DNA from 3 places in the Acidovorax sp. FW305-C-20-28 genome. Region 1 is predicted to be linked to each of the others. Evidence: predicted binding sites of a transcription regulator. Region 1 holds the regulator's gene; each other region holds the start of a gene.
The links. The regulator sigma-54, encoded in region 1, starts transcription at its own class of promoters, with help from an activator protein. The targets are predictions, from matches to a motif close to TGGCANGNAANCTGCTTT.
Positions count from the first base shown of each region.

Region 1 (7,016 bases):
GGTACTGCACAATGGCCTGGCTGTGCTGGGCGTATCGGCTCCGGCCAGAATGTAAGCAACCACTACCATGAAGAAAAAGCAACTGGGCGGAACCATCATCGGCTTTATCGTGGGCGTGATCTTCGGCCTGGGGGCCGCGCTGGCGGTGGCCGTGTACGTGACCAAGGTACCCGTGCCCTTCCTGAACAAGGGCGGCGCGCGCGGCACCGAACAGGACGCCGCCGAAGCGCAGAAGAACAAGAACTGGGACCCGAACTCGCCGCTGTACGGCAAGAACCCGGCCCGGCCGCCTGCGGCTGCCGCGTCTGCCCCCGCCACGGCGGGCGTGGCCCCGGCGCCCGCGCCCACCGCCTCGGCGCCTGCCGTGGCCGCCGCGGCCTCTTCGGCCAAGCCGGCTGCAGCCGCCAAGCCCGGCAGCGCCGACCCGCTGGGCGACCTGGCAGCCGCCAAGGCCGCTGCGGCGCCGGGCAACAGCGCCGACCCCTTCGACTACTTCGTGCAGGCGGGGGCTTTCCGCACCCAGGCCGATGCCGACGCGCAGCGTGCCAAGCTGGCCATGCTGGGCTGGGAGGCCCGCGTGAGCGAGCGTGAGCAGAACGGCCGCACGGTGTTCCGTGTGCGCGTGGGGCCCTTCACCAAGCGTGACGACGCCGCCCAGCTCAAGGACAAGCTGGACACCACTGGCGTGGAATCCGCCCTGGTGCGGGTGCAGCGCTGACGGTGCAGGCGGGCCGCTGCCCGCCTGAACTTTTTCCAGGGGCGTGGCTCACACCCCCAACACCAGACCAAGGAGTGTCTTTTTCATGAAACGCCGCGAGTTTTCCCTGTCTGCCGCTTCCGCAGTGGCTGCATCCGCCCTGGCCCTGCCCGTGGCCACCCCCGCACTTGCGCAGGCGCGCCAGTTCAAGGAGGGCAAGGACTACCGCAAGCTCGACAAGCCGCTCACACCCGATGCACCGGCCGGCAAGGTCGATGTGATCGAATTCTTCTGGTACGCCTGCCCGCACTGCAACGCCTTCGAGCCCACGCTGGAAGCCTGGATCAAGGCCGCTCCCAAGGAGCTTTCCATCCGCCGCGTGCCCGTGGCCTTCAATGCCAGCTTTGTGCCGCTGCAAAAGCTGTACTACACGCTCGAAGGCATGGGCAAGGTCGGCGAACTGCATGCCCGGGTCTTCCGCGCCATCCACGTCGAGAAGGTCAAGCTCGCCAAGGACGAGGAGATCATGGCCTGGATCGCCACGCAGGGCGTGGACGTGGCCAAGTTCAAGGAAATCTACAGCTCGTTCACGGTCTCCAACCAGGTGCGCCGTGCTTCGCAGCTGCAGGACGCCTACGGCGTGGAAGGCGTGCCCTCGATGGGTGTGGCCGGCCGCTACTACACCGACGGCACGATGGCGGGCAGCATGTCCGTGGTGCTGCAGGTGGTGGATCAACTGGCGGGTGTGGCGCGCAAGGCCTGACCCTGGCCTGGCGGGACGACCTCCTGCTGCCGACCCAAGCCCGCACATGCGGGCTTTTTTCATGGGGTGTCGCCACGGGTGGCTACAATGATCTGCAAGATTCGTGCCCTATGAACTACCGCATCCTCCCGACCCTCCTCCTCGCGGCCCTGGCTGTCGTCCAGACCGCGGCCCATGCCGAAAAGGCCGACCGCAACAAGCCCATGAACATCGAGGCCGACGCACTGCGCCACGATGAGCTCAAGCAGACCAGCGTGTTCACTGGCCGGGTGGTCATGACCAAGGGCACCATCGTGTTGCGCGGTGCGCGGCTCGACGTGCGCCAGGACGCGGACGGCTACCAGTTCGGCGTGGTCACCGCCGAGCCGGGCAAGCGCGCCTTCTTCCGCCAGAAGCGCGACACCCTGCCAGGCGCGCCCGACGAGTTCATCGAAGGCGAGAGCGAGGTCATCGAATACGACGGCCGCGCCGACAATGTGAAGTTCATCACCCGTGCGGAACTGCGGCGCTTCCGCGAATCCACGCTGACCGATGAGATCACCGGCCAGGTCATCGTCTACAACAACCTGACCGACGTGTTCACCGTGGATGCCAAGCCACGCAGCAGCACCAATGCCGCGGGCGACGCGCCCGCACCCGGTGGCCGCGTGCGCGCCATCCTGTCGCCCAAGGAAACCCCGGCCGGTGCCGCGGCACCGGCCGCACCGGCCTCCGGCACCACCCTGCGCCCCAGCAGCACCCTCGGCGGCGCCAAGTGAGCGAGGCTGCCGTGAACACCGTCGCCGCGTCCCCGGCGGAAAGCCGGCTGGAGGTGCACCACCTCGAAAAATCCTATGGCAGCCGCAAGGTCGTCAAGGACGTTTCGCTGGTCGTGCAAAAGGGCGAGGTCGTCGGGCTGCTCGGCCCCAACGGCGCGGGCAAGACCACCTCGTTCTACATGATCGTGGGCCTGGTGCGCAGCGATGCCGGCGATATCCGCATCGACGGCCATTCGGTGGCCCACATGCCCATCCACCGGCGCTCGCGCCTGGGCCTGTCCTACCTGCCGCAGGAAGCCTCGATCTTTCGCAAGCTCACGGTCGAGGAAAACGTGCGCGCCGTGCTCGAGCTGCAGCGCGGCGAGGACGGCCAGCCCCTGGCGCGTGCCGTGATCGAGGAGCGCCTCACGGCCCTGCTGACCGAGCTGCGCGTGGAGCACCTGCGTGCCTCGCCCGCACTGGCCCTGTCGGGCGGCGAGCGCCGCCGCGTGGAGATCGCCCGTGCGCTGGCCACGCAGCCGCGCTTCATCCTGCTGGACGAGCCGTTTGCCGGCATCGACCCCATCGCGGTGATCGAGATCCAGCGCATCATCGGCTTCCTGAAGGCACGCGGCATCGGCGTGCTCATCACCGACCACAACGTGCGTGAGACGCTGGGCATCTGCGACCACGCCTTCATCATCAGCGACGGCCACGTGCTGGCCCAGGGAACCCCGTCCGAGATCGTCGACAACGCCGAAGTGCGCCGGGTCTACCTGGGTGAACACTTCCGCATGTAGCCCCACGATGGAACGGACGCCCTTTGCCCACCCGCCTTCGCTGCAGTCCCGGAAGGACGCGCGATGAAGCCCGGCCTGTCGCTGCGCGTATCGCAGCACCTGGCGCTCACGCCGCAGCTGCAGCAATCGATCCGGCTGCTGCAGCTGTCCACGCTGGAGCTGGGCCAGGAGGTCGAGCAGATGCTCGACGAAAATCCGTTCCTCGAACGCAATGCCGACGAGGCGCCGCGCGAGGAGTTCGGCGTGGACACGGCCGATGCGCCGGCCCAGCCCGATGAGTACAGCTCCGACGATGCGGTCTACTCCAACGCCCCGGGCAGCAGCACGCCGAGCGAGTCCGTGGCCGACACGCCCCAGGGCGATGGGGAACTGGGCAGCAGCGCCAGCGACGAGCCCGACTGGAGCGGGGATGGCACAGTGGATGTGTCCCCCAACGATGCCGAGTGGGGCGGCGATGCGCCGGCCCGCAACCGCAACGATGGCGAAGGCGACGAGGCCGATGCCACCGAGCTGGCCCGCTCGCACGAATCGCTGACCGCCTTTCTGCACCGCCAGGCCCTGTCGCTGCGCCTGTCCGAGGTGGACAGCGCCGCACTGCGCTTCCTGATCGAATCGCTCAACGACGATGGCTACCTCGAAGAGCCCCTGGAAGAGCTGGCCATCGCCCTGGCCGGCCCCGACGATCTGGAGCAGATCGAGGAACTGGTGCACCGCTTCACCGTGGCCCTGCGCCTGCTGCAGAGCTTGGAGCCCGTGGGCGTGGGCGCCCGCAACCTGGGCGAATGCCTCACGCTGCAGCTCTCGGCCCTGGCGGCCGACGAGGACAGCGATGCCGACCCCGACACCGTGCAGACCGCGCTGCGCGTGTGCCAGCAGCCGCTGGAGATGCTGGCACGCCGCGACATCCGCCGCCTGACCCAGCTGTGCGGCGACGGCGAGGAGCGCACACGCGCCGCCATGGCCCTGATCGCCCGGCTGGAGCCGCGCCCGGGCCGCAAGTTCGTCGATGTGGAGCGCAACATCATCGTGCCCGACGTCATCGTGCGCAAGGCCGGGCGCGCCAACGGCCGCGACGGCCAGCACAATTTCATCGTGGCGCTGAACCCCGACGTGATGCCGCGCCTGCGCGTGCACGACATCTACGCCGGCGCCCTGCGCGGCCACAAGGGCGGCGAGGGCCACCAGGCCATGCAGCAGCGGCTGCAGGAGGCGCGCTGGTTCATCAAGAACATCCAGCAGCGCTTTGACACCATCCTGCGCGTCTCGCGCGCCATCGTGGAGCGGCAAAAGAGCTTCTTCACCCATGGCGAGCTGGCCATGCGCCCGCTGGTGCTGCGCGACATTGCCGACGAGCTGGGCCTGCACGAGTCCACCATCAGCCGGGTGACCACGGCCAAGTACATGGCCACGCCCATCGGCACCTACGAGCTCAAGTACTTCTTCGGCTCGGGCCTGGGTACGGAGACGGGCGGCAATGCATCGAGCACGGCCGTGCGTGCGCTCATCAAGCAGTTCGTCGCGGCCGAAAGCCCGGCCAAGCCGCTGTCGGACAGCCAGATCGCCGAGATGCTCAAGGAGCAGGGTATCGAATGCGCACGCCGCACCGTGGCCAAGTACCGCGAAGCGCTCAAGATCGCACCCGCCAACCTGCGCAAAGCGCTCTGATCAGGGCAGGTTGCGGAAGGCGCGGCTGGAGATGCTGACGGCATTGCCGTCCGGGTCCTTGGCATTGGCGAAGGCATAGCCCTTGGCCTGGTGCGTGGGTCCGAACTCCAGCCCCTGCGCCAGCGCCTGGGCCTTGAAGGCCTCCACTTCCGGCACATGGAAGCACAGCTTGACCCCTGCCTGCCCGAGCTTCACGCTTTTGGCCGCCTGGTGGATGAGGATGCCAGCCCCGCCACCGGGGGCGTGCAGCTCGATCAAGCCCTCCACCACCACCTCGCCCGTGGTCTCGAACCCGAAGTGCGCGCGGTAGAAGGCGGCGCTGCGCTGCATGTCGCGTGCATAGACCATCACGGTGCCGAGGACGGCAGGCAGAGCCATGGTCAGGGCGCCTTCGTCGCCGGCGCACGCCGCAGCGAGCGCAGCAATTCCAGAGCCTGGGCCGTGGGCTCCTGCGGTGCGCCGTTGACCAGCACCGTGAAGGTCACGCGCAGCTCGTTCATGCCCAGCACCCCCTGGGTCAGGTGCTTGTAGCCATCGGGTTCGGGCGCGCGGTCGGTGGCCGAGAAGTAGTAGCCCGTCTTGCCCGGGGCGCCCAGGTCCTGGAGGGGCAGATCGCTTTCGACGGCCTTGGGTTTGGCCCGGGCAGCGCCCGCCTGCACCAGGGCCCGCAACTCCTCGGCCGTGGGAGCCTTGGGCGCACTGCCCACGGGCCAGATGGGCGTGATGAGCATCTGCAGCACCTTGGCGTCCGGGCCGCTGATGGCCACCGAGGGCGGCAACTCCGCATGCGGGCGGCGCACCTGGGCGCGCCAGGGTGCCGGCAGGTCCATCACCAGGTCGTCGCGGCCGGGCAGGGGCACGCGCAGTTCTTCGGCAAGCACGGGCAGGCACAGCGCAAAGGCCATGGAAACAAGGGTGGTACGGAACATGGGGTGTGTTTATTGGCGTTTGGCAAAGACGGCGTCGTAGGACTGGGTGCTGAAACCGTTCACCCGCTGGCCATTGGTGAGCAGCACCGGCACGCCGCGCGCACCGATCTGCGCGAAGGCGGCCTTGCCGGTCGGGGTGTCCACATCGAATTCGCGGTAGGCGATGCCCTTGCCGCCCAGGTAGGCCTTGGCCGCCTTGCAGTAGCCGCACCAGGTGGCCATGTAGAGAGTGACCTCGCCCCGTGGCTGGGCCGCGGCAGCCGGGGCCCCTGCGGAGGCCTGGCCGGGCGCGGCCGGCGGCAGCGGGTTGCCCGGCACCACGCTGATGGGCGGGGCTTCGAGCTTCATGGTCTTGTGCCCCGCACCGGACGCGGGCGGCTGGTCGCTGTAGACCACCTTGCCATTCGGGTCCACGGATTTGTAGAGCGTCTGGGCGTGTGCCGTGCCTGTGAGCGAGGCCACCACCAGGGCGAGGATCAGGCTGCAGCGCAGGGGGTGCATGGGGGCTCCGGGTAAAATCGGCATCCCGGGAGCATAAGAGACTTCTGCCGCCCCGCGGTCCGCTGGGGCCATGCCTCACCCGTATGGGGCACCCTTGCAGCCCCCGATACCCTTTGCCGGGCTTTTCCGCAGGGCGCCATGTCCCCGGTTCGCTGCCTTTTCCCGATCCTTCTGTTTTCCCGCGCCATGGCCCGCATCGTTTTCGACCTTCCCGCGCAGTTCGGTTTTGCCACCGAGCTGCAGATCTACATCAGCCACGTCAACCAGGGCGGGCACCTGGACAACGCGCAGCTGCTGAGCCTGGTGTCCGAGGCGCGCGTGCGCTTCTTCCAGTCGCTGGGCTACCCCGAGGCCGATGTGGGCGGCCTGTCCACCGTGGTGGGCGACATCGTGGCGCAGTACAAGTCCGAGGGCTTCCACGGCGAGACCATGCGCGTGGAGATGGCGCCGGCCGACCTCAACCGCTATGGCTTCGACCTGGTCTTTCGCATGACCGAGAAGACCTCGGGCCGCGAAGTGGCGCGCGGCAAGGTGGGCATCGTCTTCATCGGCCGCAGCGACCGCAAGGTGGCGCCCATCCCCGAATCCATCCGCCAGCTGCTGCTGGCGCGCGCCGCATCCCACGCATGAGCGTATCCTGTCGCCCAGTGCCATGAACCAACTCCAACTCTTTCTTCCCTGCGCCGCCGGTGTCGAGGGCTACCTCGCCGACGAGGTGCATGCCATCACCGGCCTCACGGGCCAGGACCTACTGGTCGGCCGCGGCGGTGTGCTGCTGCGCGCCTCGTGGCGCCACGCGCTGCTGCTCAACCTGCACAGCCGCCTCGCGCAGCGCGTGCTGGTGCAACTGGCGCACCGGCCCTACCGCTCCGAGAACGACCTCTACGGCATCGCCAGCGAGGTGGCCTGGGAGATCTGGTTCAC
Region 1 covers NZ_JBYSYM010000004.1:29,873-36,888, forward strand. The annotation lists gene argS (arginine--tRNA ligase) at 1-55, shown strand, start outside; gene AC3WOH_RS06595 (SPOR domain-containing protein) at 68-718, shown strand; gene AC3WOH_RS06600 (thiol:disulfide interchange protein DsbA/DsbL) at 804-1,460, shown strand; gene lptA (lipopolysaccharide transport periplasmic protein LptA) at 1,571-2,218, shown strand; gene lptB (LPS export ABC transporter ATP-binding protein) at 2,230-2,997, shown strand; gene AC3WOH_RS06615 (RNA polymerase factor sigma-54) at 3,061-4,662, shown strand; gene AC3WOH_RS06620 (VOC family protein) at 4,663-5,040, opposite strand; gene AC3WOH_RS06625 (hypothetical protein) at 5,043-5,591, opposite strand; gene AC3WOH_RS06630 (glutaredoxin domain-containing protein) at 5,601-6,092, opposite strand; gene AC3WOH_RS06635 (acyl-CoA thioesterase) at 6,279-6,722, shown strand; gene AC3WOH_RS06640 (THUMP domain-containing class I SAM-dependent RNA methyltransferase) at 6,745-7,016, shown strand, end outside.

Region 2 (7,016 bases), on a different contig from region 1:
TCGAATCCATTCCCCTGTCCGACGAAGCCACGCTGCGCGCGCGCTTCGGCGCTGAATTCGACGCGGCACTCGAAAGCATGGAGCTGGCCGTGGGCGCCTCGCCCGAGTGGGACCACGAGGCCTTCCTGGCCGGCAAGCTGACGCCCGTGTTCTTCGGCTCCGGGGTGAACAACTTCGGGGTGATGGAAGTGCTCGACGCCCTGGTCGACATGGCCCCGCCCCCCGGCCCGCGCGTGAGCACGCTGCAGGTCAACAAGCAGCCCGTGGTCAAGACCATCCAGCCCGAGGACGAAGGCTTTGCCGGCGTGGTGTTCAAGGTGCAGGCCAACATGGATGCCAACCACCGCGACCGCATCGCCTTCGTGCGCGTGGCCTCGGGCAAGTACACGCCGGGCATGAAGCTCAAGGTGCAGCGCAGCGCCAAGGAACTGCGCCCCACCTCGGTCGTGACCTTCATGTCGCAGCGCCGCGAGGCGGTCGAAGAGGCCTATGCGGGCGACATCATCGGCTTCACCACGCACGGCGGCGTGCAGCTCGGCGACACCATCACCGATGGCGCCAACCTGCAGTTCACCGGCCTGCCGTTCTTCGCCCCCGAGATGTTCATGACCGTGGTGCTCAAGAACCCGCTGCGCACCAAGCAGCTGCAGCAGGGCCTGGCCCAGTTGGGCGAGGAAGGCGCGATCCAGGTCTTCAAGCCCGATGCCGGCGGCAACATGCTGCTGGGCGCCGTGGGCCAGCTGCAATTCGAAGTGGTGCAGCACCGCCTGAAGGCCGAGTACGACGCCGACGTGCGCCTGGAAGGCTGCCAGTACACCGGCGCGCGCTGGATCACGGCCGACAATGCGGCCGACCTGCGCGCCTTCACCGACGCCTACCCGCTGCGCCTGGCGCACGATGCGGCCGACACGCTGGCCTACCTGTGCACCTCGCCCTACGACGTGCGCCTGGCGCAGGAGCGTTTTCCCAAGATCCATTTCCACCCGCTGCGCGAGCACGCCGGGCTGAGCCTGGGCAGCGCGAGCTGAGCCTACCGATGCAACCCCTGAGTGCATGGGCCCCTGCGGCCCACCGGCCGCTGGTCGGTGTCTTCACCGACATCGACGACACCCTGACCACCGACGGCGCCATCACGCCCGATGCGCTGCAGGCGCTGGGCGCGCTGCGCGCCGCCGGCCTGCACGTCATTCCCATCACCGGCCGCCCCGTGGGCTGGAGCGAGCCCTTTGCGCTGAGCTGGCCCGTGGACGCCATCGTGGCCGAGAACGGCGCCGTGGCGCTGCGCCGCGTGGCCGGCCCGGCGGGCGCGGCGCTGGCCAAGACCTACCAGCAGGACGAGCCCACGCGCACGGCCAACTACGCGCGCATGCAGCAGGTGCTGGCGCAGGTGGAGCGTGAAGTGCCGGGCGCACACCGCGCCACCGACTCGCCGGGGCGCGAGACCGACATCGCCATCGACCACAGCGAGTTCACCCAGTTGCCGCAAGAGGCCATCGACGCCGCCGTGCAGCGCATGCGCGCGGCCGGCATGAACGCCACGGTGAGCAGCATCCACATCAATGGCTGGTTCGGCGCGCACAACAAGCTCGAAGGCGCGCGCTGGGTCGTGCGCACACTGTTCGGCCGCGACCTCGATGCCGAGATCGGCCAATGGGTCTATGTGGGCGATTCGACCAACGACCAGCTCATGTTCCAGCACTTCGCGCACAGCGTGGGCGTGGCCAACATCGCGCGCTTCGTGCCGCAACTGGCGCACCTGCCGCGCTATGTGACCGAAGGCGAGCGCGGTGCCGGCTTCGCCCAGGTGGCGCAGCGCATCCTGGCGGGCGTGGCGACCGCCGCCTGACGGCACCAGGCCCGGCGCACATGGCCCGGCGCTCTGCCATCGCCTGGCTGGCCCTGGGCCTGTGCGCCCTGGGTGGCTACCTGTGGACGGCCCAGTACACACCCAGCCGGTTTTCCGTGCGCGCTGGCGGCCAGGAAGTGCATGACCGCAGCACCGGCCTGACCTGGCGCCGCTGCGCCGAGGGCATGGCATGGAGCGGCCTGGGCTGCACGGGCGAGCCCCAGACCTTCACCCAGATCGAGGCGGCCGACCATGCCGCACAGCAGGCCGGCTGGCGCCTGCCCACGGTGGGCGAGTTGCACACGCTGGTGGACGAGGCGCGCCGCGACCCTGCCATCGACACAGAGGCCTTCCCCGACACGCCGCCCACCTGGTTCTGGAGCGCCAGCCAGGCCAACAGCCGCATCACGCATGCCTGGCTGGTGCACTTCGGCGAAGGGCGCGCCAACATGGCGTTGCGGCTCAACCACCTGCCGGCGCGCCTGGTGCGGCGTTGAGCAGCTACAGGGCTTTGGTCAGCATGACGATCACGCGCGATTGGTTGACAGGGCCGAAGTAGTCCTTCTTGTTGGCGCCCACCACGGCCGCGCCCAGCGACAGGCCCGAGCCGAAGTCATAGGCACCGCCCACGCTGTAGTCGATGTAGTTGGGGGCCACGATGTCGCCACCGAAGCGCGTGTAGCCCACCGATGCCTTGACGGTGATCTTGGGCGCCACTTCCTGCGCGAAGGCCAGGTTCAGGTAGCCGGTGTTGCGGCCCTTGAAGCCGGGACCGGCGTAGGCGAAGTAGTCCTTGGACAGAGTGTGCGAGTACTTGGCGGTCACGGGGCCGAAGGTGGCGGCGCCATAGACTTCGGTGGTGTTGCCGTTGCTGTTGCCGGGGTAGATGTAGGTCAAGAGGCCCACGTCCAGATCGACCGAGCCGGCCTTGAACTTGTAGCCGCCGTAGATGTCGGACTCGATGGAGTTGCGAGGCAGCCAGTCGACGCTGGAGTTCCAGTTGCCTACATAGAAACCGGACTCGCCGAAGGCGTAGTCGAAGCCGCCCTGGATGGCGGGCTTGACGGCCTTGACCTTGGACGCATCCTGGTCCTGGCCGCGGAACTTGTAGTTGGTGGTCAGGCTGACGTTGCCCGTCAGCTGGGCACTGGCCAGCAGGGGGAAAGCGGTCAGCAGGGCCATGGCGAAAGGGGCACGGGGAAATTTCATGGGTTGCAATCAAACGCAGATGGACAGGGGATCGAGCGTAGGCAGTCAGCCATAAAGGCCGCATAAAAACTTCGGTGCCCGGCGTAAAGCTTTTGCCAGAGATGCCGCCTGGCGGCCCGCGTGCGTGCACGGCCAGGCGGGGCAATGGCAAGATCATTGCCACCCCCATGTGCCCGGAGCCGACATGCTGATCAACTGCGTTGTCTATGAAAACGGAACCAAGCTTGCCGACATCCCCATCGGCGAGATCGGCGACCACATCCACCTGCCCAACTGCTTTGTCTGGGTGGCGCTGCACGACGCCACCGAGCAGGAACTGACCGAATTGCAGCAGGCCTTCCACCTGCACCCGCTGGCCATCGAGGACGCCCAGCACGGCCACCAGCGGCCCAAGGTGGAGGAGTACGGCGACTCGCTCTTCGTGGTGCTGCACCTGTTGGAGACCGAGGGCCTGAACGCCACACCGGCACGCATCGGCGAGCTCAATGTCTTCGTGGGCCGCAACTACGTGGTTTCGGTGCGCAACCGCAGCGAACAGGGCTTCACCGATGTGCGCGAGCGCTGCGAACGCGAGCCCGAGCTGCTGGCCACGGGGCCGGGCTTCGTGCTGTATGCGCTCATGGATGCGGTGGTGGACCGCTACTTCCCGGTCATCGATGCGCTCGAAGTCGAGCTCGACACCATCGAGCAGCAGATCTTCTCGGCAAAGGGCAAGGCGCGGGGCAGCGTGCAGCGGCTGTATGCGCTCAAGCAGCGCCTGACGCTGCTCAAGCACGGGGTGGCACCCCTGCTCGAAGGCGCGGGCAAGCTGCATGGCGGGCGCGTGCCGCAACTGTGCACCCCTTCGCAGGAATACTTCCGCGATGTGGTGGACCACCTGGGGCGCATCAACGCCTCCATCGAATCCATCCGCGATTCCATCGGCACGGCCATCCACGTGAACCTGTCCATGGTGACCATCGAGGACGGTGAGGTCGTGAAACGCCTGGCCGCCTGGGCCAGCCTGTTCGCGGTGTGCACGGCCTTCGCGGGCATCTGGGGCATGAACTTCGAGCACATGCCGGAGCTGAAATGGCGCTATGGCTACGCCGCTGCGCTGGCGGTCATCGCCAGCGCCTGCGGCTACCTGTACTACCGCTTCCGCAAGGCGGGTTGGCTCTGATCAAGACGGCTTGGCCAGGCCCAGTTTTTCGACCAGCGCCTTCTCGCGCGCAAACGTGTCCTGCGCGAACTTCTGGTAGGCCGAGGTGCTCATGTACATGGGCACCATGTCGTAGCGCGCCAGGGCGGTCTTGTAGCTCTCTTGCTCCATGGCCTTCTTGAAGGCATCGTGCAGGCGCTTGACCACCGCGTCGGGCGTGCCCTTGGGCGCACCGATGCCGAAGGGCGAGTTCTGCACCAGGTTGAGGCCCAGCTCCTTGAGCGTGGGCGCATCGGGGAACTTGGCCAGGCGCTCGGCCCCCCAGGTGTTGAGCACGCGCAGCTTGCCGGCCTCGACCTGCGGCGCGAAACCGGTGGAGTCGGCCGCCGCCATGATCTGCCCGCCCAGGATGGACTGCATCAGGTCGGCACTGCCCTTGTAGGGCACGTGCAGCAGCTCCAGCCCCAGTTGCTGGGCGATGAGTTCCATGGTCAGGTGCGGGCTGGTCATGGTGCCCGTGGAGCCGTAGCTGAGCTTGCCCGGGTTGGCCTTGGCCCAGGCCACGAAGTGCGTCCAGGTCTTGAGCGGCGAGTCAGCGGGCACCACCAGGCCGAAGGCGTAGCCGGTCACGTTGAGCACGTAGGCGATGTCCTTGACCGGGTCCCAGCTGATCTTGGTGGTGTAGGGCAGGCGGAACACGCCGAGCGGAATCTGCGCAATGGTGTAGCCATCGGGCGCGGAGCCCTGCAGCTGCTGCGCAGGCAGCGTGCCGCCGGCGCCAGGCTTGTTCTCCACGATCACGGGCTGGCCGAGGATCTTGCCGGCGTTGTCGGCCAGCGAGCGCATGGTGATGTCGGTGGGGCCGCCCGCAGGGAAGGCGATCACGAGCTTGATCGGCTTGGCCGGAAAGGCCTGGGCCTGGGCCAGCAGGGTGGCCGGAGCCACCGCGGCAGCGGCACCCCACTGGATGATCTGACGGCGGCGTTGCATGGTGGAATCCTTGGAAGACATAGATCCTTGCATTGGACTGCAGTCCTGCAGCGAGGGGCATGCAGGAAACTCCCTAGCCAGTGTCACGCAGGCGCCTGCCCATCAGGCCTTGTAGGTGGACAAAAGGATGCTGGTCTCGGTGTTGGCGATGCCCGGCGTGAGGCGGATGCGGCCGAGCGCCCGGTCGAAGGCCTCCAGGCTTTCGGCCCGCACCTCGGCCACGATGTCCCAGCGGCCGTTGGTGCTGTGCAGGGTGTCCACGGCCGGCTCGCCGCGCAGCGCGCGGATGACTTCGGGCGCGGCATTGCCCTCCACGGCAATGCTCATCCATGCACGGATGCGCTGGGGCTCGGAGTCGGGGCGCAGGCGCAGGGTGTAGCCGGTGATGACACCGCTCTCCTCCATCTTGCGCAGGCGGTTCTGCACCGTGCCGCGCGAGACACGCAGCTTCTGCGCCAGCACAGCCACGGGGGTGCGCGCATCGGTGCGCAGGATGCCGATGATCTGGCGGTCGGTGTCGTCGATATTGCCCATAGTGATTCGTTCATCAATCAGATCGCCAATTTTCCACACATTTTGATCAGGTAGATGGCTTTTCTGTAGCGCGGCCCTTTTCGAGAATTGCAGGGACCGTCTTCATCCCTGCCCACTCCATGCCCCAGCCTTCTGCCCAAGCCCCTGCCGCCGTCGTCATGGTGCGCCCGCACCGCTTCCACCCCAACCCCGACACGGCAGCCGACAACGCCTTCCAGTCACGAACCGCCCAGGCGCCCGAGGCCATCGCCCGGCTCGCCCATGCCGAAGTGACGGCCGCAGCCGCCCGGCTGCAGGCCGCGGGCGTGCGCGTGCACCTGTTCGAGGACCGGGGCGAGCGCGACACGCCGGACGCCGTGTTCCCCAACAACTGGTTCTCGACCCATGCGGGCGGCCATGTGGCGATCTATCCGATGTTTGCCGAGAGCCGCCGGCGCGAGCGCCGCGCCGACGTGATCGAGATGCTCAAGGCCGAGTACCGCGTGCAGGACGTCATCGACTACTCGGGCCTGGAAGCCGATGGCATGTTCCTCGAAGGCACGGGGGCCATGGTGCTCGACCACATCGCGCGCGTGGCCTACACGGCGCAGTCGAACCGCGCCGACCCGGTGGCGCTGGAGCGCTTTTGCACCCACTTCAACTACGAGCCCATGGCCTTTGCCACGGCCGATGCCCAGGGCATGCCCTGCTACCACACCAATGTGATGCTGTGCGTGGGCACCGATTTCGCGCTGGGTGGTTTTCACCTGGTCCGCGACCCGGTACGGCGCCAGGCGGTGCGCGAGCGCCTGGCGGAGTCCGGCCGCGCCTTGATCGAGCTAAGCGCGCAGCAGATCGGCGAGTTCGCGGGCAACGCACTGGAGCTCACGGGAGCGCAGGGCCGGGTGCTGGCCTTGTCGGCCCGCGCGGCAGCCAGCCTCAGCGCGGAGCAGAAGGCCGTGATCGAGCGCAGCGCCACGCTGTTGCCGCTCAAGGTACCCACCATCGAGCTGGCGGGTGGTTCCGTGCGCTGCATGCTGGCGGGCATCCACCTGGCGCGCCGGGGGTGATGTTCGACCGCGACCGCGGTGGGCGTTCAGCGCGATGGCGTCTCTGTGTCCAGCTGTGCATCGCAGCCCACCCCCGCCGCAATCGAGCGCCGGGCCCAGGCACCGATGGCGCGCACCAGCCAGGGGTTGCGCAGTCCGGTCACGCCCCCCGGGTCGGACACCATGCCGCACAGGTAGCGCCCCTCGCCATCGCTCCAGCGCAAGGCCGCGCAGGCGCCGCTGCGCCGGCGCGACACCAGCACGCCCA
Region 2 covers NZ_JBYSYM010000015.1:118,074-125,089, forward strand. The annotation lists gene AC3WOH_RS18235 (peptide chain release factor 3) at 1-1,028, shown strand, start outside; gene AC3WOH_RS18240 (HAD-IIB family hydrolase) at 1,037-1,846, shown strand; gene AC3WOH_RS18245 (Lcl C-terminal domain-containing protein) at 1,867-2,343, shown strand; gene AC3WOH_RS18250 (TorF family putative porin) at 2,348-3,055, opposite strand; gene AC3WOH_RS18255 (magnesium and cobalt transport protein CorA) at 3,240-4,217, shown strand; gene AC3WOH_RS18260 (tripartite tricarboxylate transporter substrate binding protein) at 4,218-5,186, opposite strand; gene AC3WOH_RS18265 (Lrp/AsnC family transcriptional regulator) at 5,289-5,720, opposite strand; gene ctlX (citrulline utilization hydrolase CtlX) at 5,840-6,769, shown strand; gene AC3WOH_RS18275 (hypothetical protein) at 6,796-7,016, opposite strand, start outside.
Region 2: the regulator sigma-54 is predicted to act here: its motif matches at 3,200-3,217, upstream of AC3WOH_RS18250 (TorF family putative porin).

Region 3 (7,016 bases), on a different contig from region 1:
CCAGCGCCATGTACTCGCCCCTGTATGCGGCCATTTCCTGGCTCGAAGCCCAGTGGCACCAGCGCGATGCCCGAGGCAAGATCGCCGTGCTGGGCACGGGCCTCACCGATGGCACGCAGGACACCTGGGGCGACATGTACGCCGCCATGGGTCTGCGCGGCCCCTGCGTGCTGCGCAATATCACCCAGCACGGCATGGAATCGCACCTCGAGTGGCTGCTGCAGGAGCAACCCGACTACCTCAAGTGCAGCCCGTTTGCCGCGGCCGAACTGGCGCGCATGGCGCTTGCGCGCGGCGTGCAGCTGTCCATCCGGCAGGTGATCTCGCAGTCCGAGCGCGTCACACCGGCCCAGCGCGCCCTGTGCCGGCAGGCCTTTGGCGCAACCATCATCGACCGCTACTCCTGCGAGGAGACGGGCTGGATCGCCTTGCAGTGCCCCACGCACGAACACCTGCACCTGCTGGGCGCGACCACGCTCATGGAGATCGTAGATGACGACGGCAGCCCCTGCCCTGTGGGTGTGTCGGGCCGGGTGCTGGTGACCAGCCTGCACAGCTTTGCCATGCCCATCCTGCGCTACGAGCTGGGCGACATCGCCGAGTGGGGCCCGACCTGCGGCTGCGGCATGGTGTTGCCTGTGATCGCGCGCATGGGCGGCCGCACCCGGCACCTGGTGCACACCGCACGGGGGCCCCTGCCCATGCCCTTTCTGGGTGATGAACTGGGCCGCATCGAATCCATCCGCGCGTTTCGCATGCGCCAGTACGCGGACGGCACGCTGCAGCTGCAGATCGAGGCGCCCCAGGCGCTCACGGCCGGCGAACACGCCGCCGTGCGTGCCGTGTTCGCCGCCAATGGCATGGCCGACCTGCCGCTGCATGTGGAGCAGTTGGAGCGCATCGACTGGCCTGCCGGGCGCAAGCGCGAGGAGTTCGAGCGCGTGGACCGCCTCTTCACACCCGCCAGCCCGACCTGACTGCGCTTGCTTACTGCGGCCAGACCTTGCCCTTGTTCACAAAGGCAGCGCTGCCGGCCCGGTAGCCGAAGTAGACCTCGACATTGGCTGCCCGCATCTCGGCTTCGGTGAAGTCCAGCGAGGGCTTGAACTGCAGCGTGGCAGCGTTGGTCACCTGGCTCGCAAAGGCAATGCCCTCGGTGTCTGCCGGCACCTGGCTGGTCCAGGTGCCATCGCCCTTGCGGAAGAACCACAGGTCTGGCGTGGAGCCCGTGGCCGGAATGCGCGCCGCCACCCAGGCGCTGATCTTGGGGTTGGCTGTGACGTCGGCGGCAGCCTGCGCCAGGGTGATGCCCAGTTGCAGCGGCTGGCCGGCCGTGGACAGCACGGCCGTCGACACCGTGGCGACCGCCGAGGCCTGGCCGCTCGCCTGCTGGTCCGTGGTGCTGCTGGTGCCCACGGCAGGGCTCGGGCCCTCCACCGGGTCGGGGTAGGTCGAGCTGGTCCAGGTGATCGCCGCATAGCCGGCCGCGTACCGGGCCATGTCCACGTCGATGGCGCCCTGCACGTCGTACAGCGGACTGCCGTTGATCTGGCGGATGTAGAGCCAGTTGCCCTGGCTCGTGCTGCCCTTGTTCGCATCGAGCTGCCCGCCGACGAAGCGCACCGTGCCACCGCCGTCATGCACCACCAGGTGGTCGTCACCCGGCTCGTTGACCAGGCGCGCGAACGTGGTGTCGATGTGCTCGGTGGCCTGCACGTTGGCGTACTCCGCGGCGCTCAGGGCCGCTTCGCGCACCGGTGCCGCGCCGTAGCGCAGTGCAAAGGCCGCTTCGGTGCGCTGGGGCGCATAGCCCGAGAACATGAACGAGCGGGTGCCTGCAGGGATGAAGACCTTGAATTCCTTGTACTGCAGCTGGTAGTTGGTGAACTCGGGCAGCGCCAGCGATCCACCGCCAGGGAAGGCGCAGCCGCCCGTGGCATAGCCGATGGCGCAGCCTGTGACCCCCTCGGGCGCGTACTGCTGCTTGAAACCGATCTTGCTGTCGAAGGTGTAGTTGTAGGTGCCGGCGGCCGGTGGCAGCGCGATCTTGAGCGCCGACTGGTGCAGCGAGACGAAATTGGCGGCGTGGGCCCACGGGGCCAGCACAGAAAGGCACAGAACAAGCAGAAACCGCATTGAAAACCACTCCAGGAACAGACGACGGACAGCCCAAAAAAGAAGCGCCCCCTGAACGCCACGAGAACCAGGCTCGCGGCGTTCGCAAGGGCACTTCACCATTCGATTATAAAAAATAACTTTTTTACAAGCTCCGCCATGCGGGTGGAGCCGACAGGTGCAGGCGCGCCCCGCAGCGCCAGGCACACGGGGCGAGACTCTGAGGGACGATCCTCCGGGAAGTTCCGGTAAAGATCCGAGCGTTACACCTGTGAGCGCAGGCCAGCCTGCTGCGCCCTGCGCGCCGCCAGCAGCTGCTGCACCATGGACGAGAGGGGCGTGGTCTGGGTGTCGAAGCGCGATTCGGGTGCGCCTGGCACCTCGTAGGCCCCATCCAAGCCGGTCAGGCCGGTGATCAGCCCGGCCCTGGCACGCGCGTACAGGCCCTTGGGGTCGCGGCGGGCGCATTCTTCCACGGGCGTGCTCAGGTGGATCTCATGGAATTCGCCGGGCGCAAACAGGGCACGCACGCGCTGGCGGTCTGCCTCGAAGGGGGAGACAAAGGCGCACACCACGGTCAGGCCGTTGTGGGCCATCAGGCGCGCCACCTCCCCGGCGCGGCGGATGTTCTCGGCCCGGTCGGCGGCCGACAGCCCCAGGTCCGAGCACAGGCCCTTGCGCAGCTCATCGCCGTCGAGCACGCAGGCCCGGCCACCGGCCTGCTGGAGGGCATCGGCCAGCGCGGTGGCCAGGGTGGTCTTGCCTGCGGCCGGCAGGCCGGTGATCCAATAGACGAGAGGGGCGGTCAAACAGGGCTCCTGCGTGGGCGGGGGGGAGTCAACAAGGTGCTTGTGCTCCTACTGTATGCCAGCCACGGCCCTGCCAGGCACCGAAAGTGGCACCCCGGCCTCCCCGGGCCCTCCCTTCTTACCAGCGGTCCGAGCGCATGCGCAGTTCCCACCCACCACCGCGCAGCTCGTACACGCCCACGGCGCCGTAGCGCTGCTCACCCTTGTCGTCCCAGGTCATGGTGCCGATCACCGGGGCATAGCCGTTGATGCTGTGCATGGCCTTGGTGATGTCCTTGGGCGCGGCGGACTTGGCCTTCTGGATCGCGGCGGACAGCACGTAGGTGCTGTCGTAGCTGTAGTGGCCGCCATAGGCCGGGGCCTTCTTGAACTCGGCCACGTACTTTTCGAGGAAAGGCTTGCCGGTGGTGAATTCCTTGGCCTCCAGCACCGGCGAGGTGGCGTAGATGCCTTCCACGATGCCCGCGCCCTTGGCCATGTCGGTGGTCTTGATGGTGTCACCGCCCAGCAGGCGCACCTTGGTGTGGCCCGCCTTGCGCAGGGCCTCCAGCAGGGCGATGGCCTGGAAGTCGTTGAGCGTGGAGACGATCACCTCCACCCGGGCGGCCTTGAGCTCGCCGGCCAGGGCCTCGAAGTCCGTGGTCTTGTCGTCGAAGGACTTGCGCACCACGACCTCGCGCTTTTCGGCCTTGAGCTGCTCGGCCGCGCCGTCGGCCAGGCCCTTGCCATAGGGGGTGCCGTCGTCGAGCGCGGCATAGCGGCTGGCGCCCAGCTGCGTGGCCGCGAACGAGCCGATGGCCCGCGCCTGCAGGGTGTCGTTGGCCACCATGCGGAAGGTGGTGGGAAAGCCCAGCTGCGTGAACTTGGGGTTGGTGGAGATGGCGATCTGCGGGATGTCCTTGGCCGCGTAGATGGGAGCGGTCTCGATACTCACGCCCGAATTCAGGTGGCCGATGACCGCCACCACGCCGGCATCCACCAGCTGCTGGGCCACGGTCTTGCCGGTGGCGGCGTCGGCCTTGTCGTCCACCGAGACCACTTCCAGGGTCACGCGCTTGCCGTCCACGGTGTAGCCGCCCTTGTTGAGCTCGGCCACGGCCAGGTTCACCCCGTTGAGCAAATCCTGGCCCAGGGCGGCCAGGGGGCCGCTCAGGGGCTGGGCCACCCCGATCTTGATGGTGTCGGGCACTTTGCCGCAGCCCGCCAGCAAGGCGGTGGCGGCCACGGCGGAGAAGGCCAGGCTGGCCGAGAATCGGCGCCGGTCGATGGGCAGGTTCATGCAGGAAACTCCATATCAGTGTGTCAATGTGACCGGATGTATATGCGACGCCGCAAAGAGGCGCTATCGGGTATGCCCTCCCAATACACACTCTATTAGCAAGTTTCAGGCCCCCGCCGCCAGCGGCCCGCCAAAACCAGGGTAGACCCCGGTCTGCACCAGCCCGGCGCACCAATTTGTGGCGTAAATCTTGCTATGCTGACGGCATGAACGAGGCCTTGCGCATAGTGGTGGTCGCCCCCGATCTGGCGGTCACCGACCCCGATGACGAGCACGCCCTGCTGCAGGCAGAGCGCTCGCGGGCGCTGCGCATCGGCCTGCTGGAAAACAACTTCAACCTAGTGGCTACACTGCCGGCGGATGTGTTCCTGAGCGAGCGACTGGCCCAATTGCAGCCCGACCTCATCATCGTGGACGCCGAGAGCGAGGCCCGCGATGCGCTGGAACACGTGGTGATGGCCACGCGCAACGAGCGCCGCCCCATCGTCATGTTCACCAACGACGAGGACACCTCGCACGTGAAAGCAGCGGTGGCCGCCGGCGTGTCGGCCTACATCGTGGCCGGGCTGGCGCCCCAGCGCATCCGCCCCATCCTGGACGTGGCGATGGCGCGCTTCCAGCACGAGCAGGCACTGCGTGCCGAGCTCGCCGACGCCAAGACCGAACTCAAGGACCGCAAGACCATCGACCGCGCCAAGGGCCTGCTGATGGAGCGCCAGGGCCTGACCGAGCAGGCCGCGTACGAGAAGCTGCGCAAGACGGCCATGGACAAGGGCCTCAAGCTGGTCGACGTCGCACAGCGCATGCTCGACGTGGCCGATCTGCTGGGCTGACAGCCCCGCGGGCATCGCGCGCGACGCCGCCAACGCGCGGCGCACCACTCCTGCCCGCCCACCGCACTGCGCATGCCCGCGATGGTGCACCGCACAACACCTGTGCAGTCGAACCCGGTGCATGGCGCCTGCATCCCCATGGTGCATCTGCCAGAAACTCCTTTGAAACAAGGCTTCTTCGCTATCAAAAACATAGCAACATGGCGAGCAAGAAGGCTGGCACGGCGCTTGCATTACCGGGACAAGACCAACGAAGGTCTTCGATGAGCGGTATCCATCCAATGGCGGGCGGGTACCCCTCGCCACCGGACAGAGGCGTCCCCACCCGCGCTTGGCACTGCGTGACTTTCTTTTTGAAGTTGCAGCAGCCCGGCGCCGGGGGGACGCCTTTTTTGTTTTTCAAGCCACCAGGGAAGCAACCATGACCGATCTGCTCAAAACCAGTCTCAACCGCCGCACCGTGCTGCAGGCCGCCACCGTGGGTGCCGTCGGCGTGAGCCCCGCCCTGCGCGCCCTCGTGCATGCACAGGGCTCGGACGCGCCCGAGAAGAAGGAAGTGAAGATCGGCTTCATCCCGCTGACCGATTGCGCCAGCGTGGTGATGGCCTCGGTGCTGGGCATCGACAAGAAATACGGCGTGACCATCATCCCCACCAAGGAAGCCAGTTGGGCCGGTGTGCGCGACAAGCTGGTCAACGGCGAACTGGACTTCGCCCACGTGCTCTACGGCCTGGTGTATGGCGTGCACCTGGGCATTGCCGGCCCCAAGAAGGACATGGCCGTGCTGATGAATCTGAACCACAACGGCCAGGCCATCACGCTGTCTAAGAAGCTGGCCGACAAGGGTGCCGTCAATGGCGCCGGCCTGGCCAAGCTGATGGCCAGCGAGAAGCGCGAATACACCTTTGCCCAGACCTTCCCCACGGGCACGCACGCCATGTGGCTGTACTACTGGCTGGCTGCACACGGCATCGACCCGATGAAGGACGCCAAGGTCATCACCGTGCCGCCACCGCAGATGGTAGCCAACATGCGCGTGGGCAACATGGACGGCTTCTGCGTGGGCGAGCCCTGGAACCACCGCGCCATCATGGACGGCATCGGCGTGACCGCCACCACCACCCAGGACATCTGGAAAGACCACCCCGAGAAGGTGCTGGGCACGACCTCGGAGTTCGTGCAGAAATACCCCAACACGGCACGCGCCGTGACCGCCGCCATCCTGGAGGCCGGCCGCTGGATCGACGAAGGCCTGGCCAACAAGAACAAGATGGCCGAGACCATTGCCGGCAAGGCCTACGTGAACACCGGTGTGGATGCCATCAACCAGCGCATCCTGGGCCGCTACCAGGACGGCATGGGCAAGACCTGGGACGACCCCAACCACATGAAGTTCTACAACGACGGCGCGGTGAACTTCCCCTACCTGTCGGACGGCATGTGGTTCCTGACCCAGCACAAGCGCTGGGGCCTGCTCAAGGACCACCCCGACTATGCCGGCGTGGCCAAGGCCATCAACCGCACCGATGTCTACAAGCAGGCGGCCACCGCCTCCAAGACGCCGCTGCCCAAGAGCGAGATGCGCACGCACAAGCTCGTGGACGGCGTGGTCTGGGACGGCAAGGACCCCGCCAAGTACGCCGACAGCTTCAAGCTCAAGGCCTGAGCATCCACCGCCACCCGATCGCCCCACGTTCCCACCCGCACAGGAGATCCACCATGGTCAGTGCCGTTTTCCACTCCCCTCCCGCCGCACTGCCGGCCGATGCCGCGGCAGCGCCTGCCCGCAGCACGGCCGTGCAGGCCGAGGCCCGCAAGCCAGCCCCCGCCAGCGCACCCGCAACCCGCTCCCCGCGCGACTGGGCCGCGCTCTCGCGCAGCTTCTGGATGGCCGTGCTGCCGCCGCTGTGCGGCCTGGGCCTGCTCATCGGCCTGTGGGCCGTGGTCTCCACCACCACCGGCGGCAACATCCCCAGCCCG
Region 3 covers NZ_JBYSYM010000055.1:7,938-14,953, reverse strand. The annotation lists gene AC3WOH_RS33300 (phenylacetate--CoA ligase family protein) at 1-977, shown strand, start outside; gene AC3WOH_RS33295 (hypothetical protein) at 988-2,136, opposite strand; gene cysC (adenylyl-sulfate kinase) at 2,379-2,924, opposite strand; gene AC3WOH_RS33285 (branched-chain amino acid ABC transporter substrate-binding protein) at 3,043-4,203, opposite strand; gene AC3WOH_RS33280 (ANTAR domain-containing response regulator) at 4,410-5,036, shown strand; gene AC3WOH_RS33275 (CmpA/NrtA family ABC transporter substrate-binding protein) at 5,458-6,702, shown strand; gene ntrB (nitrate ABC transporter permease) at 6,756-7,016, shown strand, end outside.
Region 3: the regulator sigma-54 is predicted to act here: its motif matches at 4,383-4,400, upstream of AC3WOH_RS33280 (ANTAR domain-containing response regulator).